Regions from separate parts of the Paenibacillus sp. P4_E11 genome, predicted to be linked through region 3. Evidence: predicted binding sites of a transcription regulator. Region 3 holds the regulator's gene; each other region holds the start of a gene.
The links. The regulator Rex, encoded in region 3, represses fermentation and respiration genes when NADH is low (regulators of the CRP and FNR family bind a similar motif). The targets are predictions, from matches to a motif close to TTGTGAAATATTTCACAA.
Positions count from the first base shown of each region.

Region 1: the regulator Rex is predicted to act here: its motif matches at 4,457-4,474, upstream of nadA (quinolinate synthase NadA).
Region 2: the regulator Rex is predicted to act here: its motif matches at 3,705-3,722, upstream of AC1DWB_RS04565 (DUF1641 domain-containing protein).

Region 1 is NZ_JBFUIX010000031.1:42,035-52,881, reverse strand. It holds gene hslO (Hsp33 family molecular chaperone HslO) at 1-201, opposite strand, end outside; gene AC1DWB_RS14210 (type III pantothenate kinase) at 216-980, opposite strand; gene nadC (carboxylating nicotinate-nucleotide diphosphorylase) at 977-1,852, opposite strand; gene nadB (L-aspartate oxidase) at 1,845-3,455, opposite strand; gene nadA (quinolinate synthase NadA) at 3,492-4,430, opposite strand; gene ftsH (ATP-dependent zinc metalloprotease FtsH) at 4,707-6,668, opposite strand; gene hpt (hypoxanthine phosphoribosyltransferase) at 6,761-7,300, opposite strand; gene tilS (tRNA lysidine(34) synthetase TilS) at 7,396-8,895, opposite strand; gene AC1DWB_RS14175 (protein kinase domain-containing protein) at 8,939-9,850, opposite strand; gene AC1DWB_RS14170 (vWA domain-containing protein) at 9,834-10,583, opposite strand.
Region 2 is NZ_JBFUIX010000006.1:89,506-100,352, forward strand. It holds gene AC1DWB_RS04550 (aldo/keto reductase) at 1-431, shown strand, start outside; gene solA (N-methyl-L-tryptophan oxidase) at 466-1,596, shown strand; gene AC1DWB_RS04560 (NAD(P)/FAD-dependent oxidoreductase) at 1,954-3,132, opposite strand; gene AC1DWB_RS04565 (DUF1641 domain-containing protein) at 3,164-3,601, opposite strand; gene AC1DWB_RS04570 (YkvA family protein) at 3,861-4,286, opposite strand; gene AC1DWB_RS04575 (SWIM zinc finger family protein) at 4,544-6,253, opposite strand; gene AC1DWB_RS04580 (response regulator) at 6,312-6,971, opposite strand; gene AC1DWB_RS04585 (sensor histidine kinase) at 6,974-8,056, opposite strand; gene AC1DWB_RS04590 (CPBP family glutamic-type intramembrane protease) at 8,400-9,236, shown strand; gene hflX (GTPase HflX) at 9,684-10,847, shown strand, end outside.
Region 3 is NZ_JBFUIX010000135.1:658-8,967, reverse strand. It holds gene AC1DWB_RS28890 (biotin--[acetyl-CoA-carboxylase] ligase) at 1-304, shown strand, start outside; gene panB (3-methyl-2-oxobutanoate hydroxymethyltransferase) at 635-1,486, shown strand; gene panC (pantoate--beta-alanine ligase) at 1,483-2,361, shown strand; gene panD (aspartate 1-decarboxylase) at 2,368-2,751, shown strand; gene AC1DWB_RS28870 (tetratricopeptide repeat protein) at 2,814-3,458, shown strand; gene dinG (ATP-dependent DNA helicase DinG) at 3,559-6,420, shown strand; gene AC1DWB_RS28860 (redox-sensing transcriptional repressor Rex) at 6,407-7,057, shown strand; gene AC1DWB_RS28855 (inorganic phosphate transporter) at 7,785-8,310, opposite strand, start outside.

The DNA of each region.
Region 1 (10,847 bases), on a different contig from region 3:
TTGAACCGTGAGCTTCTCTTCACCCTTCAGCATCGCCCCCATCATGGCCCCTGCCGTCAGCGTTCGGCCCAGTGCTGCTGTAGCTACCGGACTTGTATGGTGCCTGGAGCGAAGTTCCTCCACAATTCCCGTTGTATTCGCAGCGAACGCTCTAATCTTGCCATCCAGCGCTGTGGCGCGTATTAAATAATCTTGCTGCATATTCGTCCTCCACTCTAGCTGTTTCGTTCGTAAATCAGCTGTAGCCCTTGCAAGGTCAACAACGGATTCACGATCTGTATCGTACGGGACTCACCGGAGATCAGCTCGGCCAATCCTCCCGTCGCAACTACTGTTGCTTTCGTCTCGAATTCTTCTTCCATCCGCTGTACAATGCCGTCCACTTGCCCGGCGAAGCCGAATATGATGCCAGCCTGCATGGACGTAACAGTAGTACGACCTACCGTACTCTTGGGTTTCACCAGCTCGATTCGCGGCAGCTTCGCAGCTCTCTGGTATAGTGCCTCTGTGGAAATATGGATGCCAGGCGCAATCGCTCCGCCTATATATTGTGCTTTATCATCAATGAAGCAGAATGTAGTAGCCGTTCCGAAATCAACGACGATGAGCGGAGGGCCATACAGCTCGATAGCGGCTACTGCGTTCACGATACGATCCGCTCCAACCTCGCGCGGATTCTCATAGCGAATGTTCAAGCCGGTCTTGATACCCGGGCCAACAAACATCGCCTTGCGGTGCAAATACTGTGTGCACATCTTCTCCAGAATGTGGATCATCGGAGGAACGACCGAGGAGATCATCACGCCTTCAATCTGTTTCGCCGTAATACCGGCATACTGGAACAGATTGTAGATCTTCAAGCCGTATTCATCGACCGTTGCAGACCGATCCGTGCTAAGTCGCCAATGGTGGAGCAACTGCTTCCCTTCATATAGACCGAGTACAATATTGGTATTCCCTACATCGACGACCAAAATCATGCGCCGCTCTCCTTCTTGGCATCCAGATCCAAGCTAATGTCCAGCGCTTGAACCGAATAGGTGAGGCGACCGACGGAAATGACGTCCACTCCAGTGCGCGCAATCCCTTGCACCGTCTCTAGCGTGACCGAGCCAGACGCCTCAATGATAACGTGGGGAGCCGCTCCTCGAATCCGCTTCACCGCCTCCGTCATCCGGGCATTGTCCATGTTATCCAGCATGATGATGTCAGCACCTGATGCAAGAGCCTGCTCCAATTGCTCGAATGATTCCACTTCCACTTCGATCTTCATGGTGTGCGGAATGTTAGCTCGCGCTGCGCGTACAGCTTGTTCAATACCACCTGCACCTTTAATATGATTGTCCTTGATCATGACGGCGTCGTACAGACCGAAGCGATGGTTGTGGCCTCCGCCAATCCTTACGGCGTATTTCTCTAACATACGGTGCCCTGGCGTCGTCTTGCGCGTATCGACCAAACGGACCGGCAGATCGCTTAGCGCCTGCACGAATTGGTTCGTTCGTGTCGCGATGCCGGAGAGGCGTTGCAGCAAATTCAGTGCGATACGCTCGCCAAGCAGAATACTGCGGGTCAGTCCGCTGACTTCTGCCAGTACGGTCCCTTTCGGAACGAACGAACCTTCTTCCGCTAACGGAGTGAACACCAATTCCGGGTCAACGATCTCGAACACTTTGGCTGCTATAGGAAGACCTGCAACGATGCCGGATTCCTTCACATGAATAATACCTTTAGACCGGCGGTCTAAAGGTATGGTCGTAGCTGTAATATCACCGGTCCCGATGTCTTCTTCTAACCATAGACGTATATTTCTCGATAAAAGTTCCATATTGAGCATGATTTCTTTAGTCATGTATACGTTCCTCCGTAAATCCTTTATCTCGCTGCATCAAGATATGTTTTCTCCAGATCAGGTCGTCTTTCTCGGGGAAATCCTCTCGGGAATGCCCACCCCGGCTTTCCTCCCGATTCAATGCTGATTGCGTGGTCAACAGGGCGCATGTAAGCAAGTTGGCGAATTCAATCTCTTCCCGCTTCGTGAGGCACGACTCGAAGACAGACAATTGCCGCTTGAGCTCTTCCAACCCTTTCTCAAGCCCCTTCGCATTGCGAACCAACCCTGTGTAGCGGAGCATAATCTTCTGCAACTTCAACCGCTTCTCCACAATGGCCTGCATCGGCCCTTCCGATCGGTGGCTGTGTTCCGTGAAATCAATCGTCGTATCTTGTTCACCTAACCCTCGAATATGTTCGATAATACGCCGACCGAACACGATCGCTTCCGACAAGGAATTGCTCGCCAGACGGTTAGCTCCATGTACACCCGTTGAAGATACTTCCCCGCAAGCATACAGCCGCTTAATGGAAGTTTGCCCGTTCAGATCGGTTCGAATCCCACCCATCATATAATGAGCCGCTGGAGCAACTGGGATCCAATCCGAGGTCAGATCAAGTCCGTACGTCAAACAGAACTCATAGATGTTAGGAAACCTGTGTTTGACCCTCTCGACCGATTCATGCGTAATATCAATATATACGAAAGTGGACTTCGTATTCTCCATTTCTTGAACGATAGCCCGTGCAACGATATCCCGTGGTGCCAACTCCAGCATCGGATGCACATTCTCCATAAACCGTTCGCCTCTGATATTGCGCAATACCGCCCCTTCGCCTCGCAACGCTTCCGAAATCAAGAAGCGAGGCGCACCTGGATAACATAGCGATGTAGGATGGAACTGGATGAACTCCATGTCACGAATGATCGCACCCGCCCGGTAAGCCATCGCAATCCCGTCGCCTGTTGCGATTTCCGGATTCGTCGTGTACCTATACAATTGCCCGGTTCCACCTGAACATAGAATGATAGCCTTAGCCTGCACAAATACGCGATGACCATCCGGCTTCTGCACGAGCACACCCTTGCACTCATTGTTATATGTAATGAGGTCGATCACATAGTGATCGTCCCAGACTTGAATCTTCTCACTCTGCTTCGTCTTCTCGGACAAAGCCCGAACGATCTCGGCGCCGGTGGCGTCCCCTTGGGCATGTAGTATGCGGCGCTGGCTGTGCGCGCCTTCCTTCGTTAAGGCGAATTCTCCATTCTCCAGATCGAATTGAGTGCCCATGCGGATCAAATCCTTGACACCCTCCGGGCCCTCGTGTACGAGAACATCTACGGCCTCATTATCGCAAAGGCCTGCACCTGCGATCAACGTGTCCTGTCGATGATACTCCGGTGAGTCCTCGTCCGAGATGACTGCTGCTATACCGCCTTGTGCATATCGGGTGTTGCTGTCGAGCAACGACTTCTTCGTGATCATAATAACCTGGTCCGTCTCGCTAGCACGAATAGCGGTGAATAAGCCCGCTATGCCTGCTCCGATGACGATCACGTCGGTCTGCACATGTGGCAGCTTGTCCAGTTCAAAATCAACCAAATACCGTGGTATCATACCATTCACCTTCGATGGGCAAGAGAGTAGCGCATGCTACTTAACTTGTAACATGCGCTCTAAGGATAACCGTGCTTGTTCGGCCACATGGGGCGGTACATAGATTTGTGGCTGCATCGTCTCCATACAGCGGACGATCTTCTTCAGGTTGTTCACCTTCATATTCGGGCATACGAGGAACTTGGTGGCGAAGTGGAACGTCTTATTCGGACTGTCCAATCGCAGTTGATACCCCGTTCCATCCTCTGTACCTACAATAAATTGTTGGCAGTCGGACTCTTTGCAATATTTGATAATCGCGGTTGTGCTCCCGACAAAATCACCAAGCGCTACAACTTCTGGCCGACATTCAGGATGAACAACGAACTGCGCACCGGGATGCTGAGCCTTCATCTCGATGACGTCCTTGACGGTCAGCATGTCATGCGTGTTGCAGTAGCCTTCCCAGATGATCATTTTCTTGTCGGTGTATTTGGAGACATAATCGCCCAGGTTCTTATCTGGTACCCAAATAATTTCCTCCGCATCGACGGACTGGATCACCTTCACCGCATTAGCCGAAGTACAGCAAATGTCAGTCTCGGCCTTAATCTCAGCAGAGGAGTTAATGTATGTGACGACCGCAGCGTTCGGGTGCTGGCGCTTCAGGGCCTTGAGCCCTTCTACATTGACCATGTCCGCCATCGGGCAACCGGCCCGTTCATCTGGAATGATTACGGTCTTGTTAGGAGCTAGAATCTTCGCGCTCTCCCCCATGAAGTGCACACCACAGAACACAATCACTTCTGCATCGGTCTGAGCAGCCTTCTGGGCAAGCAAGAACGAATCCCCGCGGAAATCCGCTACCTCTTGCACTTCGTCTCTCTGGTAATAGTGAGCAAGAATAATCGCGTTCCGTTCCTTCTTCAATTCTGCAATGCGCTGCTTGAGCTCACGGTTCTGCTCCGCTTTCCGCTCTAACGCCAGTGCTTCCATCGTCAGGCCCCTTCCCCTCGTCGAGTACGTGAAAAAGTTCACGCATTCCTCTATTCTAAAAACGTTACCAGCTGCATGATGCCCTATACCGCTTAGTATGAACGGCGAACCGGTAAAGTACCAGCTCTTTAGAAAGGTTACATTTTACAACTAATTTACACAACCAGTCACCGACTTGTCAATGACTAAAAACCCGCAATTCCGTACATCTGGCTGTATCAAACAACAAAAATCCGGCATCTCCACGAAGGATTGCCGGATTTCGTCTAATTCGTGTTATTCGTCCTTGTTGTCTTTCTTATCCCGGTCGAAATCAAGCTTGTTAGCATCGCCCGTTCCGTCCTGGGTATTGATATTCACCTTCAGTTGCTCGTCAAAGCTGGACCATTCATCGGTCGCTTTGTCCGTCACCTTGCCGTTCTCAAGCAATTGAGCGATCTGCTCTTTGTCGAGTGTTTCCTTCTCCAGCAAAGCGTTGGCTACGAGATGAACTTGATCGGCGTATTGTCTTAATATATCTTGTGCTCGGCTGTAACATCTGCCAATGATCGCTTGCATTTCCTTGTCGATCTCGTAAGCAATCGTATCACTGTAGTTCTGTTCATGTCCTATGTCACGACCCAGGAACACTTGGCCTTGCGTCTGGCCGAACTGCATCGGTCCGAGCTTATCGCTCATCCCGTATTCCATAATCATGCTGCGAGCAATGCCAGTTGCTTTACGGAAATCGTCATAAGCCCCTGTTGCGATCTCGCCGATGTACATTTCTTCGGATACCCGTCCGCCGAGGAGACCCGTAATCCGATCTAACAACTCGGACTTCGTAGCCATCAATCGGTCTTCACCGTCCTTCGGTATGCTGAGAACATAACCTCCAGCGCGGCCGCGCGGAACGATAGTAACCTTGTGCACGACGTCAGCATGCTTCTCGTAATACCCAATAATCGCATGACCCGCTTCGTGGTAAGCAATCGTACGTTTCTCGCGATCGCTGATGACACGGCTCTTCTTCTGTGTCCCTACGATTACACGGTCGAACGCTTCTTCGATTTCGTCCATCGATATATCTTTGCGGCTCCGGCGAGCGGCAATAAGCGCCGCTTCATTGAGCAAGTTCTCCAGATCAGCACCCGTGAACCCGGTAGTGTATCTGGACAGCACATCAAGCTTAACATCCTTGGCGAGCGGCTTGTTGCGGGCATGTACTTTCAGTACCGCTTCACGGCCTTTCACATCTGGACGGTCAACCGTAATTTGACGGTCGAACCGGCCTGGACGGAGCAACGCAGGATCCAAGATGTCAGGACGGTTCGTTGCAGCAACGATAATAATCCCTTCGTTCGCGCCGAACCCATCCATCTCCACGAGCAATTGGTTCAACGTCTGCTCGCGTTCATCGTGACCGCCGCCCAACCCGGCGCCACGTTGGCGACCGACGGCATCGATCTCATCGATGAATATAATACATGGTGCATTCTTCTTGGCATTCTCGAACAGGTCGCGGACACGGGATGCCCCGACACCGACGAACATTTCCACGAAGTCGGAACCGCTTATGCTGAAGAACGGTACACCCGCTTCTCCTGCAACCGCGCGAGCCAACAACGTCTTACCTGTACCTGGAGGCCCTACTAACAAGACACCTTTCGGTATCCGTGCGCCCAGAGCGGCGAATCTTCGTGGATCCTTCAGGAACTCGACGACTTCAACTAACTCTTGCTTCTCTTCGTCTGCGCCAGCCACATCGTCAAACGTGACCCTCTTCTTCTCTTCATTGTATAAGCGGGCTCGGCTCTTGCCGAAATTCATCACTTTTCCGCCGCCGCCCTGAGCCTGGTTTAATAAGAAGAAAAACAGGATGAAGATAATGACAAACGGAATGATGGAAGTCAGGAACGTAATCCAGACGTTATCGCCATCCATTTTTTCATGGACTTCTTTGTTCACTTTGCTTTGCTCTAATAATTCAATGACCCGTTCACCGAAAGGAGCGTGGGTTTCAAAGAGCAGCTTATCTGTATCTGTAGTGGATTTTATCAATTTCCCCCGTATCAGATAGGTGTAACCATCAAACTTAACTGTCACTTCATCGACATTATTGTTCTTCAGCTCCTGACGGAACTGGGTGTAGTCGATCGTTTGCTTAGTATCGTTCTGATTGCTGATGAAGTGAACGATTCCTACGGTAACGAGGAAAATGAGTAAATAAAATCCGGTGTTGCGGATGATCCGATTCATCCCCTACCTCCTCTCAATGACACACGTAACTTATTTTACCACAGCCGGAGTATGCATCACAATACAAGCGTATCCATTGCTTTCCACCCGCATTAGGTTGCATAGACTTCCGGTTTCAATATGCCGATATATGGTAAATTCCGGTATTTCTCGGCATAATCGAGTCCATACCCGACCACGAATGCATCGGGAATCGTGAATCCCTTGTAATCGGGATCCAGTTCAACCGTCCGGCGCGCCGGCTTATCGAACAGGGTAACGACTGCAATCGAACGCGCATTGCGCCGCTCCAGCACATCGATCAAATAACTAAGTGTCAACCCGCTGTCTATAATATCTTCAACGATCAGCACGTTGCGCCCCTCAACAGGAACATCGAGGTCTTTAATAATCTTGACTACGCCGGATGATTTGGTCGACTGTCCGTAGCTGGACACCGCCATGAAATCCAACTCCAGGGGGATATTCATCCGTTTCACCAAATCGGCCATAAAGATGAAAGCACCCTTCAGCACGCATATTACCAGAGGGTTGCGCCCCTCATAGTCCTTACTAAGCGACTCGCCCAGTTCGGCTACCTTGCGCTGTATTTCTTCCTCGCTGAACATTATTTCTTGTATGTCGTTCTGCAACTGCAGGACCCTCCTATTCTAAACCCATATCCTTGCTTCATAAAAGAAGGACATGAGTGCTTACCCTATACTATGAGAACATAATTGCGCTCATTCTACTCCATCTCATCCAACGGATTAAAACGCAGGATCAAGACTTGCTTGGTGTTCGGCCCTTGAAGCGCATATCGAGATCGGCCCACACCAGGAATCCACAGGATATGTCCTGCTGCATCCTCCACCACCGGGATCTTATCCCTCATACGCAATGGCACTTTTCGATCAATGAACATATCTTTTACTTTTTTCGTTCCATTTAAACCGAGCGGTTCCATTCGATCTCCATCCCGGCGACAGCGAACCGTCAAGGGAAAGATCACTTGATCGAAGTCAAAAAAAGCCTCCTGATGGGAGGGACACTTCCGAGGTTCAGAGTTGTCTGCACATTGGTCAGGTGTTGCCGTAGGTCTGGATGGGACCACGCGCTCAACAGATTGTAGCGAGCTATACAGCGCGCCTCCCCACATCACCGCGCCGCTCCACGGATCTGAGCGCTCTATCGTACCTGTCAAGTCTGTGTCTGTCTGCAGCAGCCGATCCGGCTGTGCATCCCGTACAACAGTAATCACGTCATACTCCCGAAGCAGAACCGCTTCTCCTTGAAGATGAATCATTAAAGAAGGCGATCGGTCATGACCTAAGGTTTCCCGAATTCGTTCGATCCGGTTATAATCCGAAGCATCCGCTCCGGCACACACATAGCTCAATATTAGTTGAATCAATCGCCTTTGTAAAGCGATATGCAAGGCCAGAAAAGCCGTTCTGGAGAAGGTGTAGCCGTTTGCTTGCTCGGTGACCAGAGACCGCCATGCCTGCCGTGCTTCCTTTTCTATATAGTCATCTTCCTCCTGCATCATTTCCGCTAGCCGATTCAACGATTCGGGAAGCTGTGGGTTATAGGGCAATAAAGCCGGCAGCACATCCAATCGAAGGCGGTTGCGGGTGTACTTGCGTGAGCGGTTGCTGCTGTCCTCTGCATAAGGAAGCTTACCATCCTGGCAGTACCGTATCAGCTCTGTCTTGTATATACGAAGCAAGGGGCGCACAAGTTCCAAATGTTCCAACTGCCGGCGCATAGGAATTCCTGTTAATCCGGAAGGACCTGTCCCCCGCAAAATGCGCATCAGCATCGTTTCCGATTGATCGTCAGCATGATGGGCCATCGCCAGTCGATTGGCATTCATCTGAGCTGCCGCTGAGGTCAAGAATGCGTATCGCTGTTCTCTTGCCGCTGTCTGCGCATTCATACCGGTCGTTCGGATGATGTCCGGTACATCAACGGAACCGATCACGCAAGCAAGTCCAAGACTAGCTGCGAATGCTTGCACCATATCAGCCTCCCGCTCCGATTCCGCCCCGCGAAACTGATGATTCAGATGGGCTGCCGCGACTGTCCACCCCCACTCTTCCGACAATCGGTGGAGAATATGCAGAAGAGCCGTAGAATCCGGCCCCCCGGATACGGCTGCAACAATCGTATCGCCTTGCTTCAATAAGTGATGCTCGCGGATAAACCGCTCGATGGTTCGAATGAATTCGGTGTCCGAACGTTGCATAGCGTCGGCCCTCCGGCACGTGTGTGAGTAAGATCATGATCCCTTATTGCAAATAGATGTATAAGCTCGATGCGAATAATAGGAGCGATATCGCAAATGCTGCCTGAATCCAGAAGCTCCGCTTCCCACCCGGTGTGCGAAGTGAGCGCCTCAACATAAGTACCCGCCATTCTTGTTGAGCCTCATGGGAGGACTTGTACTGGCCGGTCAGCGCCTTGACCAAGACGGGCTTGAACCGATTGCAGGGCTCGTATTCACGAGTTAGCGCAATCAGATCATCCAGATTGCGATTCTGCGGCAGAGATTTGATGAAATCAGCGAACCGATTGCGGGAATCGGCAAGATGCAGACAGATCACGGCAAAGGAAAACAAATCGTAAGCTTCGTCTGCTGTCCGCAAGCCTGCCTTCCAGAAGCCTCGGTCGTACACTTCCGTAAACTGCTTGATAGAACGACCTTTCGCCGTAACGCCTCCATAATCAACCAGATCAAGCTTGCCCGAATCCGAAACCAGGATGTTGTCCATCTTCAAATCCCCGAATATGTATCCGCGGCGATGCAGGTTCCCCAACTTCTGGAGCAGATCAAGCCCGATCACCCCAAACCAATCCATCCCGCGCTTCTGAAGAAATAGTTGCGGATGAATTCCCTTGACGTATTTCATCACATAGAACGGATAGTCTCGATCCGATATGGATACATTGTCGGCATCCAGCAAATAAGATTCCCCGTTATATAAACTTTTGGCCAGCGAACGCAGTACATTGATTTCCATCTGCAAATCTATAGAGTCGAAGCCGATCTTCATGGCATAGGAAATCTTGCCTGCGAGCACCAAATACACTTGACCGTTCGCGCCCTCTCCAAGCAGCCGGACAACCTCATACTTGTTCTTGTTCCATTTGCCGTTAACCCATGTGCCCTCAGTCAAGACAAGCTTAGACGACGTAGTCACTCCAGATCCCGTCCTTCTGATCGGACCGCGATCGCGGGAAATGAGACTGCTCGCTGTTCTCCGCTCGTTCTGTCACTGAGGCGGAGAAATGCTGAATGACTTTGCGAATAGCCGGTCCGGTAGGGGTAGTTCCCTTTATGTTTAATTTATAGAACATTTGATTCACTTTTGCAAGGTCACGGCTCCAATCCGCTAACAAATCGGCATCGGTATGGCCGGGAAAATGAAACACTGCCATCTCGCTTAACCCATTCCGCGCCTGAAGACTGAGCAGCAAATCCCGGCAAGCCTCTTCGACCACCCGCAACTTATGTTTCATGCTGGCGCTCGTATCAATCAGCAGCGCTACTCGAAGGGAGGCATTCTCGCTCCACTCCTCAATGACCTGCACGACTTCCCCACGCTTATCAGGAGGAAGCTTGTCCAACTCGCCATGTCCAAGAATTTGCCGCAATTCACGACCTACGACTTGATGCATCGTCTGCACAACGGTTTGACGCGTCATCATCTGCACCGTCTGTGATAATCCGGCCGGGGTGACGAGCCGGCTCATTCCGCCTCCTGCCCGGGCAATCTCAGCAATCTCATCCATCCCACGCTCACCTTGTTCACCCGTATCGACGACGCCGATCACATTCACGACGATCCCTTCCAACTGTGCATGGGCTGCCGCAGCAACGGGACTTGATCCTACATTGGAACAACCGTCTGTTATTACAATAATTTGCTTCATCATAAGTGCTGCACCTCTCTCTCTTGACTCTAGTAATATTGTGTCCAAAAAGAGAGAAAGGGATACCGCATAAAGTCTGTGGTGCCGATAACATCTTTCGCTCAACCGTGGGGATACACCTTCAGTCAGCTCAGACATCTTGTTTGTTTTCCTTTTGATTATATTTTATGGTTAGGAATCCAAGCCAAAACTCGCACTGAAGGTATATTCCCCACTCCATCGCGGATGTTATCGGCACCAAGGACTTGGGGTATCCCGAGAAGG
Region 2 (10,847 bases), on a different contig from region 3:
ACCAGACATCAAGGGCCACTGAATTCGGCGCGAGCGCAATTCAAGTCGTCTACAATCGTCTGGACAGCGTCCCTGAGGCGGAAGTGTTCCCTTCCTGCATCGAGCAGGACCTCGGTGTCCTGGCACGAGTGCCGCTCGCGAGCGGTTACCTGAGCGGTAAGTACAAGCCGGGCGCCGCGTTCGCAGGTGACGATGTGCGCCACCGACATGACGCGCTGAAGCGCGAGCAGCTGCTGCGCCAGGTAGAAGAGATCCGCGCGAACGAAGTGCCTGCGGATGTCGAGATGGCGAGCTGGGCGCTCGCCTGGTGTTTGGCGCATCCTGCCGTCACGACGGTCATCCCGGGCTGCAAGGACCCAGGGCAAGTCGCGTCCAATGCGGCTGCGGTTAAGCTAGTAGCGGATGCTCATCCGCAGGCATGGGTGGATTGAGCTTAGCACAACTGGACTAGCAGGAGGACGGGCCATGAACCCACATTTCGATAGTATCCTTGTTGGCGCCGGCATTATGGGCGGGGCGGCTGGCTTCGAGCTTGTGCGGGCTGGACAATCTGTCCTGATGATCGACGCCTACGACCCGCCGCACGAACACGGCAGTCATCACGGCGACACCCGCATATTCCGGCACGCTTACAGCGCGGATCCCGTCTACGTCCGACTGGCGCTCCTGGCCGACGCGGGCTGGCGCGAGCTGGAGTCGCTGTCCGGTGTTCCCCTGTTACAGCGGATCGGTGTACTGAATATGTACCCGATCGACTCCACCTCGTATCGAGGCAAGTTAGCCTACGCGGAGCGATTCGGGCTGAATGTGGCTGCCATGGATACAGACGAGATTCGCCGGACTTGGCCCGGGATTCGCTTGCCCGACCATTACGGCGGCCTGTTCGAGCCTGATGGCGGCGTACTCGCGAGCGAAGCTTGCGTCCACGCGTATCGCAGGCTGGCCGAGCAATGCGGCGCGACCGTCGTGACGAACGCTCCTGTGAGTCGGATCGAGCTCGCTTCTGACCGCGTGTCTGTGCACGCTGCAGGTCGCGTCTATTACGCGGACCGTCTACTGTTGACAGCTGGAGCAAGTTGCAGCCAGCTTCTGCCCGGACTCACGCTGCCTGTCACGAAGATTCGCAAGTCAGTGGCGTGGTTCGAGGCAGATGACCTCCTGTACGCCTCCAACTGCTTCCCGGCCTTCAATTACGAGGGGCCCGAGGGCGAATTGTACGGCTTCCCCTCCTTCTCCGGTGCCGGGGTGAAGGTGGGGCGCCACGACGGTGGCGAAGCAATCGCCCCATCCCAACCCTTGCAGCCGTTCGGCACGCATCATGCCGACGAGGCAGAGCTCCGCTCGTTCCTCAGCAGGCACATGCCTCGTGCAGCCGGACCGCTGCTCCGAGGCGCTGTGTGTAGTTATGAGCGAACGCCGGACGAGCATTTCATCCTGGATCGTCATCCCGAGTATGAGCATGTGTACATCGCAGCCGGGTTCTCGGGTCACGGCTTCAAGTTCGCGAGCGCCATCGGCCGCACCCTGTGTGAGTGGATCATGACCGGTACGCTCGATGATGACTTGTCGTTCTTCTCACTTACACGGTTCCGCTAGTCTAATATCGGGATGTCGCTCCCTCTCCGCGGCTTTGCTCGACTTAATAACCCACATAACGGACGCTCGCTCTCCGAAGCCTCGGCCAGTAGCCGGGTCCTTGGTTGTTGAGTTCTGTTAGTGGCCCATAGCGTTGTTTCATCACCTTATTTTGTTCGAATGAGCGAAACTCACAAATTAACACTGTTTGATCATCTTATTTCTCTTGTCCCATTCGATTTCAGCACTTTTCAGCCCAATAGAGTGAAATCACCTTATGAACCTTGCCCTAGCAGTTAAAAGAGGGAACCTCCGGTTCCACCCCAAAAAAAACCGCCCTGGCTAACTACAGCCAGGGCGGTTTTTATCAAATCAATCTTAATAAGCGAGTGAAAACAAGCCGTCAATGTGAGTCAGATAGCGAGCATTACTCGCTTTCTTCATCAACGAGGCTGGTGTACCCTTCAGCTTAATACCGGATTCGCCGATCGTGCCGATGCCGTCTTTGCGGCCCAGACTAGCGAGCGTACCGGAGAATACCGGGTTGAAGCCAACACTTGGGGAGCCTTTGTAAGCAGCCGCGATGTTAGCGCCGACCACTTCACCCATCTGCCAAGCCAATTGTGCGGTTGGCGGATATGGGCGGCCTTCCGGACCGAATACGACGGCACAGTCGCCAGCCAGGTATACGTCTGGGTGGGAGACCGATTGCAGCGCTTCGTTCACAGTTGCGCGTCCACGGTTTACTTCGATGCCACAGTTCGCGACCAAGGAGTTGCCTTGAACGCCACCCGTCCACACCAAGGTGTTCGTATCAATCGTGCGGCCATCCTTCAAGCTGACAGTCGCCCCGTTCACTTCTGTAATCGCAAGTCCGGTGAGGAACTGCACCCCGCGATTCTCGAGGCTAGTTACAGCGCGCTCGATCAGATCAGCGGAGAAGATAGGCAGGATGGTAGGCATTGCTTCAACCAAGTACAGCGAGACTTCAGCGAAATCCACGCCGTTCTCACGGCAAATGCCTGGAAGCTCGTCCGCCAGTTCACCTACAAGCTCGACGCCCGTGAGGCCGCCTCCGCCGATAATGAAGGTCGCATCTGCCTTGTTCTTCGTCTTGCTGTATTCGCTGATGCGTTCCTTCACATGCTTAAACACCCGGTTCGCGTCCACGACCGATTTCAGGGTCAAGCTGTTTTCTTGAAGTCCTGGGATACCGAAGTAGTTCGTCTCACTACCCAGTGCGAGTACGAGTGTATCGTAGCGATAGTAGGTGGTGTCGTCCAAGACGACTTTGCGTGCTTCTACATCGATCGATTGCACTGTGCCGACTTTGATGTTGATTTGCTTGCCCTTCAACAATTTCTCAAGCGGCAGGGCAACAGCCTTCTCAGCCACGTTACCTGCTGCCAGACGATGAAGTTCGGTAATAATCTGATGAGAGCCTACGCGATTCACGATGGTGATGTCTGCTTCCGCCGCCGAAATGTTCGCACGTGCGGAAAGAGCGCTTAATAGGCCGCCATAGCCAGCGCCTAATATAATAATTTGCTTTTTCATGTTCATCCCCCGTTCTTGAATATGAGTGAAACTACTCTTGTTTCTTCCGTTCGCCCAGAATATCCAGGTACGCTTGGCTGAACCGCAACATTTTTTGCAATTCCGGATCTTTCAGCAGCTTCAGCATGCCGAACAGGCCAATCGTAGCATCGCTTTGCTCAGCGCGATCACTCGCCTCAATCGCTGCCGATGCATACCCCTTCACTTTCTCTTCAAGCGGCTTCACGACTTCCTTCAGGCCACCCACCATATCTTGAATCAGAACGCGGTCTGCCGTCACTTTTTGCGCCAAGTCATACGTCTTCGTAAGCAAGGTCATCATCTCGGCCAGCTTCGGCAGTTGCTCCACCAGCACCGTTAACGCTTCTTGCAGCTCTGGCTTTAACAATTGATCCAGCACATCAGGCTTACCAGTTATTGCTGCGACTGAGGTTTCTTGTGCTACATTTTCTACAGTTGATACTGACATTTCTTCATTCCTCCTTAGTGCATAGATGTTGTCTGGTTGCAGCGAACACTTCGTAGTCAAGCATCCATTTAAGATCGCCATGCGTTTTTCGTTGTACTACTATAAGTGAAAAACTTCACATGTTGTCTCAAAACTGCCGTCGACACAATACTCTCATTCTATACCTTAATCTCAAATCTCGCATTCATTTCCGACATTTTCTCCAACGATCATTTTTATCAGCCTGAAAGAATTTATATATCAGCCCATTCGACAAGTTTCAATCCGAGGAAGCAGCACCATTCTCCTTCTTCTCTTCCATGATCTGTGCATCGATATCAATAATATCCTGATTGTCCAGTGCTTCTTCTCCGAAAAAATCGTTCATCTTGGCCTTGGCCTTCTCCTTCACTTGGCTGTCGATACTCATAGCCGTCGCCCCCAATGCCAACCCTAATGCACCCAAATCATCGACGTAACCAACGGCTGGCAATAAATCCGGAACCAAATCGATAGGAAGGATTAAATACCCTAACGCTCCATAAATTTGTATTTTGGCCCGCAAAGGCGTCTTGGGGCTCTCCAAAGCGTAATAGAGCAATAAGCCGCTGTACACCACTTTCATACCGGCCACTTTCGCATATTTCTTGAGCTTGGCCCAGAATCCTTCATCTGTAAAATGCTTCTCATATTTCGACTGTTCCATCGGCACAACCCTCCTAATTATGATGCGTTACTGCATCCTATCCCATTCGCTCAAGGTGAATACTAATTAATACGTACGAATAGGGAGTCAGGGTTCAACAAACGATATAGGAAAGCCCCTAATAAAGGAGGGATTCGAATTGGCCAAACAGCAAGGGCATGCCGCCCAGAACACGCACACCCGCACTTCTGACAAGAAGGGCAAAAAATCCGGTGACAAATAGCCTATAGAGTCGCTTATCACCATTCAGGCCGGCCTCACTTGGTCGGCTTGAATTTGATTTGGCTCAACTCATCCAACATAGCAGGTCGATTAGGGTGTTTCATCTTCAATTGCTGGACAACTTCTCTCGCTTGCTGATCTCCCCCGGCTTTAATCAATTCACGGATAATTTGACATACTTTCTTGTACCCACCCCGGTCGGACGCTTGGAGCGAAGTTGCAGCAATGTGCTGCAGGAACAATTCATACACTTCATTGGGATACTTGGTTATTAAATGCGAGTAATGCTGAGTGACGATGTACAGATGTTTGCCCACATATCTCAGTAACCGCTCGGTCTCACTCTCTTCGATCAGCAATCGGGTATATAGCGATTCTGTGTGCCAACTGTCCCTCTTCTCCAATTCCGACAAAATTCGACTAAACACATCGGGCCATTCTTGTGGAGAATACAACCCCTTCAGTTGCAAATAGTAAGCATATTCGCCACTTAATGCGAACTTCTCCGCTAACACCCGTTGCTGCCCATGTTGGCTAGTTGACTGATACACTTCATAGCGATATTTCTCCCACTTGATCACAAGACCCGGCAATCTTCTCTCGGCGTCGTGCGCTTCTCCCTCTCCTGCCAATCGAAGCGCTTCCTCATACCGCTGCTCCTGAATGGCCTGCTTAATTGCCAACTCGCGAAATTCCGTGTGGTCCAGGTTGGCTAACAAGTAGTCATCGGCCTTCTCCGCCTCATCGTGGAGCTGAATGAGCCGGTAGCGCAGCAAGGCTAACTTCTCTCTAGCATATGACCCATACCGATCCTTGCTGTCGTAGTTCGCCTCTAACTTGGCCGCACATTGCTCCCATTCCTGACGAGCTTCCACATTGTCAGCTAGATGAGCGGCGCTCTCCAGTACCGATAGTTGCCATTCATCCCAACCTTCAAACCCGGCAAATTGAGTTTCTTTCAACAGCATCCGAAACAGCACTCGCTTCTCTTCGGCCGGGATCGTATCCACGACTTGAGCAGTCTGATCGATTAGCCCCAGACACTCCTCAATCATACCGCCCACTATACCGTCCGAATCATCGCACGCGCTAATCAGCTCTATCATCTCATGCAGGACACAAATACTGATATTAACCGTACGCAGAGCACTTCCTTCTTCTTGAGCCTGAACCGCCTTTTCCAGCACCATCTCTGCACCAGTTACCGCACGAGAGACATTCCGGTAGGGAACGAAACCGCCACGTTCTGAGTTCTCCTTCACATACGTCCGGATTAATTTCACGAACAGCTTCAGTTCCTCTTTCCCGTCCGGTTCCGTAAAATGCAAGTCTAACCGCTGTCTAACTTCCTTGAAATCCTGCGCATATTGCAGTAGCAAGTCGACTAGCTGCTGCTTCTCCAGCGTGGCTAATTGATCGGCAAGACTTCCTTTAGCCGTCGTCTGAGAGGATGACTGGGATGATGGCTTACTTGCAGCTAGCCTGGACCTAAGCTCGAGGAGAACCGCAGCCTGATGCTTGCATATCGCCTCCATATCGTAAGGACAATCGCAATCCGAATACACGACCAGACCGTCTGAATTGAGACTAATCTCAACTTCGTACAGGTCACTGCCCTCTACTTCTGCTGCGTACACTCCGCTCTTGATTTCCTCCAGGGCGAGGATATGCCCATTCTTGCGGTACTCTTCGCCTCGCTTGAGCATAATTTCGGAGATGTGATTTTCCAATTGGCTAAGCTTCATGTACATTTTGCTCCTATCATAGAAGTGTGGAATCCTCGTCCGCTGCCCGCGGGATCGTCTAGAATAACCCTTCCTCCGAGGCTTTACGCATGGCGGAAGCACGATTATGTACATTCAGCTTCGAGTAGATGCTCGAAATATAATTCTTCACTGTTCCCTCTGACAGGAACATCCGCTCCGCGATGTGGCGGTTCGCCAGCCCGTCGGAAATATACTGCAGCACCTGCAGCTCGCGATCGGTCAGCCCGTATTCAGCCTCCTTCGCCTGCGGCGGAGACGGCGTTCCTTCCCGCTCCGTCATCGTACGCGAGAACAAGGCACGGGCGACCTCCTGCGTGATCATCGTCTCGCCGCGGTGTACGAGCCGGATCGCGCCGGCCAGATCCAACGGATCAATCGCCTTCAGAATGTAGCCCTCCGCCCCTGCGTTCAAGGCCGATATGACGCATTGCACCTCCTGAAAGGTGGTCAACACGATCACCTTGACCGCTGGCCAACGTTGCTTCATGATCGTGGTCGCCTCTACACCATCCATAATGGGCATGTGGAGATCCATCAGCACTACATCAGGCTGCAGCGTCTCTACTTGCTCGACGGCCACCTTCCCATTCTCAGCCATACCGACGATGTCCAGATCGTCCGCCATGCCTAGGACGATGCCTAAGCTTTTGCGGATCAAATCCTGATCCTCGGTTATGAACACCCTGATCTTCTCCACCTTCATGCCCCCTCTCGTTTCATCTGCATCATGACTTGCTGCATGATCGGCACTGTGCACTCGATGACCGTTCCCCCACTAGGACTGGAACTGATCTGGAGCGTTCCGTTCAGATTCGCCATCCGCTCGGTCATCGTCTGCAATCCGAAACCCATGGTCAGCGCCGCGGCTCCGGTTCCGTTATCTGCAATCCGCAAGTGAATCATCTCTGGCTCGAACGCAAGTTCAATCTTCACACGGGAAGCCCGGCCATGCTTCTTCGCATTCGTCAGAGACTCCTGCAAACAGCGAATGAACGTCAGACGGACCTGCTCCGAAACCGGGTACTCGGCACCGACGGTATCGAGATCGACTTGGGTTCCAGTGTGCAAGGCGAACTCACTCCCGATCTGCTCTAGCGTTGGTGCTAGTGACTGTTTGTCCTTATCCGAAGCGATTTGGTGAATATGTTGCCGCACCTCATCCAATCCGTCCCTCGTCACGTGCAGCAGCTCGCGCAAGTTATTCTTCGCCTCTTGGGGCGATTGATCGATCAAATAATAGACAGCATCCATACCCATGATCGTTGTGGTGAACGTATGCCCGACCGTATCATGCAGATCCCGTGACAAGCGGTTTCTCTCCTCAGCCAAGGTCAGACGCTCGATTTGTTTGGCGTACACCTCCAACGTCTGATTCTGCTCCTGGATGATGCCATACATGCCATTGATTTGTTGATAGGACGTCACCAGCTTCTGGAAGCAGAATCCGATGCCGAATAAAATCGCTAGATTGGCTTCCCCGTCGATGAACGTTCTGCGCGGCATATCCGGTATCCCGCCAGATACTAAGACAGGCAATAGACAGATGGCAACAACCGCCCACAGCGCATGCCAGTTCCTGCACATATAACCTAACGTCAATACAGGAACCTGGAAGAAGGCGAACACGGATTCCTCGACCTCCGGAAGCAAGGTATAGAGTCCACCCGTAATGAGCAGCTCAGCCAAGACTGGGATGTAGCGAGGAACTTGCTTCCAGAGATAGAGGATAACCGGTACACAGCTGGATAGGAGGTATCCGGTTAGACCCAGCCAGAACCACATGCTGCTTGCTCCCACACTATATTGAAGATTGTAGATGCCAAGCACACACCATACCATACGAAAACCGAACACAATGTAGTCGAACCAATGCCGTGGGTGTTGAAGCGAAACCAAGCGAGTCACAGCCTTTTTCCCGTTTTTAGTCAGTATAAGCTATCCCCCTTGTGAAATCTATGTCGGACTGTCGTCTATACGTCTCTATAATGTAGCGAACAAAAGTCATAGGGCATAGTGACTTTCGGCTAATTATAATAGTTCGCTTCTTGTCACTACGTGGGTATGACTTTATTCCGGTACTGTAGAGAAGTAAGTCCAACTCCACTAGTAAAGGTGCCGTGCATGTATGTTTCCTACAATGAAAGATTCGCACAAAACAATCGTATTTACACTGCTCGTTCTGTTCTTAGCTGTCGCCTTCAGTTATATTCCAGGAATCATCGGTTTCGTGTATATGATGACACCGGCGTTAGCCGTGTTAATAATGATGCTCATCGTAACCCGGGACGGATATACGCGGGCTGGTTGGAGGAGGCTTGGCCTTCACAAGCTCGGAATGAAAGGATGGGGGTTCGCGCTACTTGTTCCGATCCTTCCGCTTGCCGCAGGTTTTGGCTTGGTCTGGATAACCGGGTTGTCTTCCTTGGTAATCGGAAGTGACTTCGAAGGATATAGCTGGGGCATCTTCCCACTCCTAATGGTCATTCTTTATGTGAAAACCGTGCTAATGGAATCCATGGGCGAGGAGCTAGGCTGGCGCGGCTATCTGCTGCCCCTCATGCTCGGCTGCATGAGCAAGCGCAAGGCGATGCTGCTCAATGGACTCATTCACGGGGTATGGCATTTCCCGATCATCCTGAATACAACCACCTACCACGATGGTGAGAATCTATGGCTGCTTCTGCCCTTAACCTTGGCCAGCACGATCTTTCTTGCTCCTGTAATCGGCGAGCTACGCCTGCGTACCGGCAGTGTCTGGACCGCATCGATGTTGCACACGACACACAATTTATTCGTGCTGATCTTCACCGCTATTACCATTCAACATGCCGAGGCAGCCACCTATATCGCCGGCGATATGAGCCTCACAATCATACTATTCTACATGTGGTTGACATGGGCTGCTTGGAGGAAGAAGCGCGGGACAAGCAAGGGATTGTCAGCTGATGTTACCAGATGCTAGGATCAGACCATTTGCACCGATACTTGCGGGCATGATATACTGGAGCTAATTTTCAGGAACGGAGGGGTACGTGTGATAGACTTTATCCGAGTTAAGTCTTTGCGCAGCTAATTGAATAGCGCCGAAGCTCTGCCTGTGTGCAGAGGACTCAGATTTGGTCTGTCCATATGAAGGTACCCCAGTAATATTTGGATACGTCGAGGTTCGTTGAGAACGACCCTTGTCGTATTTACCTTTAGAACGGAATACTCATAGCGAATGGAATAGCGCCTAGCCGCGACACGTCGGGCTAGCTGGAGAGAAGTGTCTCTATTGGAGGCATTGTCGTCGTTCATTCGCTGGGAGCGGCCTTTTTCTCCGAGTCCCCTCACGCGTAACTGTGACACAGGCACATCTGCCTGTGTTTTTTTGTTTTACATTAGATGGACCAATGGAGGATGATGAAATATGGAACAACCGCAACAAAAAGCGATTATCGTCGGCGTTCACCTGCAACAGCAGTCCGACTTCGACTATTCCATGCAGGAGCTGCGTAATCTGGCTTCCGCCTGTTACCTCGATGTAGTCGATGAGTTGACGCAGAAAGCAACCCGCGTCAATCCATCCCACTATATCGGAACCGGCAAGATTCAGGAGCTGCGCGCTCTGCTGGAAGGGCACGAGGCACCGATCGTCATCTTCAACGACGAGCTGTCGCCATCGCAGATTCGCAATTTGGAAGCCTCGCTGGAAGTGACGGTCATGGACCGCACACTGCTCATTCTGGATATATTCGCGGAACGCGCTCAGACGCGGGAAGCTCAGCTCCAAGTGGAAGTCGCCCGGCTGCAGTACATGCTGCCCCGGCTGGTCGGGCTGCGCGCTTCGCTCGGCAGACAGGGCGGCGGATCCGGCCTCAAGAATAGGGGTGCCGGCGAGACGAAGCTCGAGCTCGATCGCCGACGCATCGAAGAGCGGATTACAGCGCTGCAGGCGGAGCTGGAGAAGCTCGTAGCCCGACGCCAAGTGCAACGCAAGCAGCGCCGGAAGAATGAGGTGCCCGTCGTCTGTCTCGTCGGGTACACGAATACAGGCAAATCGAGCTTGATGAATGCTCTGATGGAAACGTACGATCCTACGACCACCAAGCAAGTGTTCGCCAAGGATATGCTGTTCGCTACATTGGAAACGTCGGTTCGAAGTATCGAGCTTCCCGACCACAAATCATTCCTGCTCACAGATACGGTCGGCTTCGTCAGCCAGCTCCCTCATCATCTGGTGAAAGCGTTCCGTTCCACGCTGGAAGAAGTCGCCGAAGCCGACTTGCTCGTCCATGTCGTCGACTACGCCCACGCCGATTACGAGAACATGATCGCCGTCACGAACGAGACGCTGAAAGCGCTGGGCGCCCATGACATTCCGACGATATTTGCCTACAATAAGTGCGATCAGACTGAGCATGCATATCCTCGCACGGAAGACAACACTGTGTATATGTCCGTGAAGCAAAGGAGCGGCTTGAACGAGCTTATCGAGCTTATCCGCTCCCGTATATTCCAAGACTACATGGAGTGTGAAATTCTGATTCCGTTCGATCAGGGACGGCTGGTAGCGTACTTCAATGAGCATGCT
Region 3 (8,310 bases):
CAAGCCAATCGCAACATCACTATTGTTGGCTTCAGGCCGTAAAGTCGATCGTACAGAACTGATCGCGGCTGTCATGGAGGAGTTCGAATGCTTGTACGAATTGTACCACGAGAACGGCTTCGACCCGATTCGTTCGGCATGGGAAGCCTTAACGATCACGTTGGGCGGCACGGTGCGGGCTAATACGTCGAAAGGTTCGATAGAAGGTACGGCAATGGCGATTGATGAATTAGGGGCTTTACAGATACAAAAGGCTGATGGTGAGACGGTCAAGCTGTATTCAGCTGATATCCAGCAAGGGTAAGACTTGTATGTTTTTGTGAAAATTTCGTGAAAATTGCGGAAAAGTTTGCTATACTGATCGTATAGAGGCGGTATTCGCTACGCGGAACTGCACTCTCATGCAACAGCTGCAAGTTTTAAACCGCAATAGGCCATAATGATGGCATGTGTAAGCCGTACTACATTTCTGCTCTGAGCCGAAGGGACCGAGACGGAAAACAATCGCAAGATTGATTCCTGTTAATTGGAAGCCTCTTTAGCGTCTAAGCTGAAGAGGTTTTTTTGACTCTTAAGGTAATTTGGCAAGGAGCCATCTCGAAGGAAGCGGGTGGACCCTGTGGAAGCGAAGAAAATGAGCACGACCCGAATGCGCAAGATGAAGCTGGACGGCATTCCAATCTCTATGATTACCGCATACGATTACCCTTCAGCCCGTTTGGCAGAAGAAGCTGGCATCGACGTCATCCTAGTGGGCGATTCTCTCGGTAATGTCGTGCTCGGTTATGAGTCAACGCTGCCGGTTACGCTGGACGACATGATCTACCATACGAAGGCTGTGACGAGAGCCGTAAGAAACCCGCTGGTCGTTACGGATTTACCGTTCTTGACTTACCATGGCACGATCGACCATACGCTCACGCAAGTCGGGCGGATTATGCGCGAAGGATTAGGCCAAGCCGTGAAGATGGAAGGCGGCACCGAGATCGCCCAGACCGTTGATGCGATTGTGAAAGCTGGCGTACCTGTAATGGGGCATATCGGGTTAACTCCACAGTCCGTATTCCAGATCGGCGGGTACAAGGTGCAAGGCAAGACATCAGCCCAAGCACAGAAATTACTCGATGACGCCTTGGCACTGGAGCAGGCAGGTGCATTTGCGATCGTACTGGAACTCGTCACGGACGAATTGTCCGAACTTATCACAAGCAAATTAACAATTCCGACGATCGGAATTGGTGCAGGCAAGCATTGCGACGGTCAAGTGCTTGTGTACCACGATGTGCTCCAATATACAGCTGATCCAATTCCCAAAAAGTTCGTAAAAGCTTACGCCAACGTTGGAGATCATATACGAGATGGCATCGCCCGGTATGTACAGGATGTGAAGACGCGTACTTTCCCAGCAGAAGAACACTCATTTCACACAAATGTCGAGCTGGACGGTTTGTACGGAGGCGACAGTAACAAGGGAGAATCGTCATGAACATTTACACCACGATATCGGAGCTTAGACAAGCAATAACCCATACGAAACGCGACAAGCGTATGACGGATCCATCTCGTGAACCTATTGTTGGATTCATGCCGACGTTAGGGTACATGCATAAAGGTCATGTCAGTTTAATTGAGAAGGCTCGTCAGGAATGCGACATCGTAGTAGTCAGCATCTTCGTCAATCCTTTGCAATTCGGAGCCAATGAAGATTTTGACAAGTATCCGCGGGATAACGAAAGGGATTGCCGTCTTGCTGGAGAAGCTGGCGCTGACTTCGTCTTTATTCCATCAGTAGCCGAGATGTACCCACAGCCGACAAGGACCAAGGTGATCGTATCCGAGCTAACTGCTGTAATGTGCGGTGCTTCCAGACCTGGACACTTCGATGGAGTAGCTACCGTTGTGACGAAGCTGTTCCAGATTGTTCAGCCGGACCGAGCTTATTTCGGGCAAAAGGATGCGCAGCAAATAGCCGTCATCGAGCAGATGGTACAAGATTTGAATATGCCGGTCCACATCGTGCCATGTCCTACATTACGTGAAGACGACGGCTTGGCCATGAGCTCGCGCAACGTTTATTTGTCTGCTGAGGAGCGTAAGCAAGCTCTTGTACTGTCGCAATCGCTCCAATTAGCCGAATTTCTTGTTGCGGATGAACAGCTCACACCCGAGCAGCTAAGAGACCGTATCGTAGCACACATCCAATCGTCTCCGCTCGCTGAGATCGATTATGTGGACATTAGAACTTATCCATCGCTGCAGCCCATTGACACTTTTTTCCCCGATGAACCTGTAGTGATTGCGCTTGCGGTTAAGTTTGGGCGAACCCGGCTCATTGACAATACGATTTTACACAGGAGGTGACTTGCGATGTTCCGAACGATGATGAAATCCAAAATCCATCGGGCGACCGTCACGGAAGCCAACTTGAATTACATCGGAAGCATTACGATTGATGAAGATTTGATGGATTTGGTCGATATTTTGGCTAATGAAAAAGTTCAAATCGTGGATAATAACAATGGAGCGAGGCTTGAAACATACGTCATTCCGGGACCGCGTGGCTCAGGCGTCATCTGCTTGAATGGGGCAGCGGCGAGATTGGTACAACCTGGAGATACGGTCATCATCATGGCTTATGCGCTAATGAGTAATGAAGAGGCGAAGCTGAATCAACCGAAGGTAGCTATTATGGGACCGGACAATCAAGTGATCAGTACCATGAACACGGAGACCCACTCCACAATCCTGTAATACATGTGTGTAACCCAAGTTAGAAGAAAGTTGCTACAACCTTCAGCCTAAGGTGGGATGTCATGATAAAGCAGCTGTTCGAGACGATGAACGACGTTCTGGACGAGATTGAGAAGGATTATCCGACGGCCGCGCCCGCGCGTAAGCACGAACTGAACCAAAAGCTCAGTGCGCTCAAGGGGATGAGTGACCATTTGGTCGAAGAATGGCTCAGGTTCGAAGAGAAGCTGGGGAAATTCTTCCAGACTAACATGAAGCAAGTGCCAGATTACGCACATCCCGAGCTTCCTACAGGATCAGCAGAACCTGGGTATCAATCCGAATCGTTCAGCAAGGGGCAGGGCTACTTCGAACTGTTGATGTTTGACAATGCCATTCGGGCGTTCGAGCAGGTGGTAAGACAATATCCAGATTTTATGCTGGGGCGGCTGTACTTAGCGATGGGGCATATGCGCAATGGCGATGAGATGGAAGCTTACCGACATTTTAAATTTATTATTTCCTTAACCGACCATGCTTCAATGAAAGCTATCTCCTACAATGCCATGGGCTGTATTCAAGCCAAGAATGACAACATGGAACAAGCGCAGCAATTTTTCAAACTGGCACATATGACCGATCCGTCTTGCGTACAACCTGTGCTCAACATGGAGGTTTGTGCCAAGCAAGCCGGCATGCAAGATCCACAGTATGGATTCCTGCACTAACCAATCAAGACGATGCCCCGGAAAAACTTTACCTTTCCTTCCGGGGTATCGTTTTGGTATGCTTAGTAGGTGAATGTGCAGAAAGGGTTGAAAGCGCCTGATGAAATTTACTGTAATCGATTTTGAAACCACAGGAGACCAACCTTCGGATGATATCATACAGGTTGGTCTTGTTGTTATAGAGCAAGGCCGTATTACGCAGTCGTTCTCCTCTTTTGTAAAACCTAATAAAGCGATTCCTGAATTTATCGTTCAATTGACGGGAATTACCGACGAGCTTGTGTCAGACGCACCTGAGTTAGCAGATGTCGTTTCACAGATGCTCCCCTTTTTTGAAGATACTATACTTGTGGCGCATCACGCTGCATTTGATCTGGCCTTCCTTCAGCGTGCCTTCGAACAGTGCGGTTATAACGCTTTCGATGGTCGAGTGTTGGATACGCTTGCTTTCTTGCGCATCTTGTTTCCGGGTCTTCCGACATTACAATTGTCCATGGTCAGCAACCATTTCGGTATCGTTCATGACCAGCCCCATCGGGCAGATTCTGACGCAGAAGCGACAGGAATGATCTGGCTGAAGTGTCTGGAACGGATTGAAAGTCTCCCCTTAATCACCCTGCAGAGAATATCACAGATGTATGAAGCTGAGTTCACAGACTTTGCTTGGTTCATCCATGAGGTCAGGTTGTGGAAAGAAACACAAACCGTATTGGACCCTGATACGGCTACCTATTTCCGTCAATTCGCGTTAAATGTAGACAACTGGGACGAGGAGAAGCCGGCACGTGAGGAAGGAGCTCTGGCATTTCCGGCGGATCAGACGTTTGAAGCGTTCTATGATACGATTCAGCTCAATCTGCAGGAACGGTTTGCGCATTACGAAGAAAGACCGGCTCAACGTCAAATGATCGAGGAAGTCCAGGCTTCACTCGCAAGCGACCGCCATCTTATCATTGAAGCGGGAACCGGAACTGGCAAGTCACTCGGGTATTTGATTCCATCCTTGTATCACGGAATACGTGAAGACAAGAAGATGATCGTCAGCACGCATACGATCAACTTGCAGGAACAGCTTCGTCAGCGCGACATTCCGTTACTGCAGGATATTGTGCCTGTATCGTTTCGGGCTTCTATTCTGAAGGGGCGAAGCCGATACTTGTGCTTGCGTAAGTTCGAGCAGAAGCTTCAGCAGAGCGATTTTACTTTTGATCGAGACGATCGGCTAACCGCTGCCCAAATGATCGTATGGCTGACGGAAACGAAGCATGGTGATGAGGAGGAGCTTTATTTCGGCAATCGTGGAATCGACTTCTGGCATACGGTATCGAGCGACACGGATTCCTGCTTGAATCGTGCCTGTCCCTGGTTTAAGAAATGCTTCTTCCATCGAGCACGTCATGAGGCGACGATTGCCGATGTGGTCATCACGAACCATTCTCTGCTGTTCACGGATATACAGGCAGAGAATCGTTTATTGCCAAGCTACAAGCATCTCGTCGTCGATGAGGCCCATCATTTCGAAGAAGTCGCTTCCAAGCTACTAGGCTCGGAACTGAACTATAATAGCTTGCTTAACGCCTTGCAGCGATTGTATAAAGATGCGAGAAGCGGTCAATTACCTGCTCTATATGCGAGAATATCGCAGGAACCTGATGCTTCGTCTGAGTGGCTGACATGGATCGATAGCGTGTACCCGAGAATGGTGAAAGTCAAGGAAGAGTGGGATCAACTGACGGAACTCTTGTTCCAGCTTGTATCGGAACAGAGCGATCCGCTATCCGGAGAGGGTGGACAATTTCTTCGCAGGATGAAGCCAGACCAGCTTCCAGGTCAATGGAAGTCATTGCTCACGATCGAGGAGAACATCTTCTTGGAGCTGACAGAGATTACGAAGAAGCTGGACCGACTCGGGACGGAGATGAAGGACAAATCCGATGAGTATTCGACCAGCAGTCTGCTTACCGATATGGCGGGTAATGTCAAACAGCTTAGTCGCTGTCGGGATACATTACGCTTCTTCATGAAGATGGCCAACGAGAACTATGTTTATTGGCTCGAGGCTACGCCGTATTTCCGCAGCAAATCGATTCAATTGATGTATGCACCGTTCGATGTAAGCGACCTGCTTAAAGGCTACTTCTTCGATGTGAAGGACAGCGTAGTATTGACTTCTGCGACGCTTTCGGTCAATAAGTCGTTTCAATACAGCAGCAGTCAGCTCGGACTGAAGTCGTTCCATGATACACCTAAGTTGAAGACCGTTCAGCTGCCATCTCCGTTCGAGTACCGGAAGCAAGCTCTCGTCTTAATCCCACGTGATTTTCCAAGCATCAAAGGTCCGTCCGGCGAATCTGCGTTCATTACTGCTCTGGTTCAATCGTTGTGTGACGTGGCAATCGAGATGAGAGGCAGAATGCTCGTCCTGTTCACGTCCTATCGGATGTTGAAGCTGGTGCATCAAGAATTGAAGGAACAGCTGAAGCCGCAAGGCATTCATGTATTGGGACAAGGCATTGACAGCAGCAACCGAACGAAGTTAACCCGCTTGTTCCAAGATCACGCCAGTTGCGTGTTGTTAGGTACAAGCAGCTTCTGGGAAGGCGTCGACATCCCTGGTGATGCGCTCAGCTGTCTCGCGATCGTGAGGTTGCCTTTCCAGCCTCCGAATCACCCAATGGCGGAAGCGAAGAGCGATCACATCAAGAAACAGCGCCAGAACCCATTCACAGCGCTCTCGGTGCCTCAAGCTGTCATTAGGTTCAAACAAGGCTTCGGGCGCTTGGTACGCCGTTCTACGGATCGTGGGGTGGTCATTCTGTACGATACGCGCGTACTGGAAACCACTTATGGACGAAATTTTTTGTACTCGCTGCCGGGACCGAAGATCGAGCATATGAGCTTAACTCAGCTCGTTCCAAGAATTCATAGCTGGATGGGAGAACAAACTAGTGAAAACGCCTAAAATATCTGAAGCGGTTGTACGACGGTTGCCCGTATACCTTCGCTTCCTCAATGAATTGAACAAAAGCAATATTCATATGGTATCTTCGCAGGAGTTGGGTCAGAAGCTGAACGCCAATCCAGCGCAAATCCGCAAAGACTTGGCGTACTTCGGGGAGTTCGGCAAAAAAGGGATCGGCTACGATGTTCCTTATCTGATCGAGAAGATCCGGCAGATCCTCAAGCTGGATCAACTCATTCCTGTCGTACTGATTGGTGCTGGGAACCTGGGTCGAGCGCTTTGTAATTATAACGCCTACCTGCAGGATAATATGAAGATTATGGCTGTATTCGATGCTTCCCCTGTGCGCGTAGGCGAGCAGATTAACAACCTGCGTGTTGAACCGATGGGGGAGTTGAAGAAAACGATTGAGCAGCATAAAGTCCGCATTGGTATTATTACCGTCCCGGCACCTGAGGCGCAGATCGTCGCGAATCAGCTCGTGGACTCAGGCATCGAAGCGATTCTGAACTTTGCACCGGTCATCATCAAGGTACCGGATACGATCCGCGTGCATCATGCAGATTTTACAACGGAGCTGCAGAGTTTGGCTTATTATCTGGAGACAAAGTCGGCGGGGGATTCATCTGTGCAATAGCTTGAACCTAAGAGGTCACCTAACGCAATAGGCGGTAGGTGACCTTTTTGGGTTCGCTCGAAGTCCGATTGAAGCAAAAACGGCCGTTCCAAGTGAAAAAGGACCCTTCTGCTCAAACATCTTGTTTGAACCTCCCTTGATTGTATAAGGGATTCAGCGGTGGGGGGTTCAAGCCAAAACTCGCCGGGGTCCTCTTTTTCACTTTCCACTCCTGTAATCACGAAGACTCGAAAGCCTCAAAATCGGCCTTACAGCACCGTCTGCGGGCGAAACTCAAGTTGCAAGACGATTATTCGTCTTACAGCACCGTCGACGGYCGAAACAGCAAGACGATTTTTTCGTCTTAGAGCCCCGGTTGCAGGTGAAACATGAGCTGAAAGACGATTTTTTCGTCTTTCAGCTTCATTGGCTGGTGAAACTTGAGCTGCAAGTCGCTATAATTCGACCCGTCAGACTGGATGCGGAGTGGACGAACTGCATAACTGTCTACTGAAAAGTAGAACAAGAGAGGGCAGGTAGAGGGAGTGAAGAAGCGTCAGCGGTCGCCTTTGTACTTGAATGCTTACCACTAAAATTTTAAATCAAAGCGTTCAAGTACAACAGCGATCGTAACCCCCTCTACCTTCCCTCCCCTGCGCGAAACTAAACTCATTCGCCAAGGACCTTTGAAGTAATTTTGCACAAAAAAAAGACAGAACCAAGTTCCGTCGTTTCAGCTGCTATTAATCTAGAACAGATCGAACAATACTTTGTATATGAGGAAGCTGATGGCAATGCTGATTGGAATCGTTATGACCCAAGTCATAATCATCCGGGTAACCGTACCCCACTTCACATCCTTAAATCGGATTACACTGCCAGTCCCGATAATCGAGGATGTAATGACGTGTGTCGTGGACAAAGGTAAACCCATATGAGTGGACGTCTGGATAACGATCGAGGATGCTAAGTCCGAAGCAAAGCCATTAGCAGGTTCAATCTTCATGATCTTCTTGCTGACGGTCTTGATAATGCGCCAACCGCCGATCGAAGTCCCTAGTCCCATTGCAGTTGCTGCGGACAGCTTCACCCAGAGTGGGACATCTAGCGAAGTCTGATAACCACCTGCCACAAGTGCGAACACGATAATACCCATGGCTTTTTGGGCATCGTTGCCGCCGTGGGAGAATGAAAGTAAGCCTGCCGAGAAAATCTGGAACGTCTTGAATCCCCGATTCAGTTTGGAACGTGAACGATTTCCGAATGCGAGAATC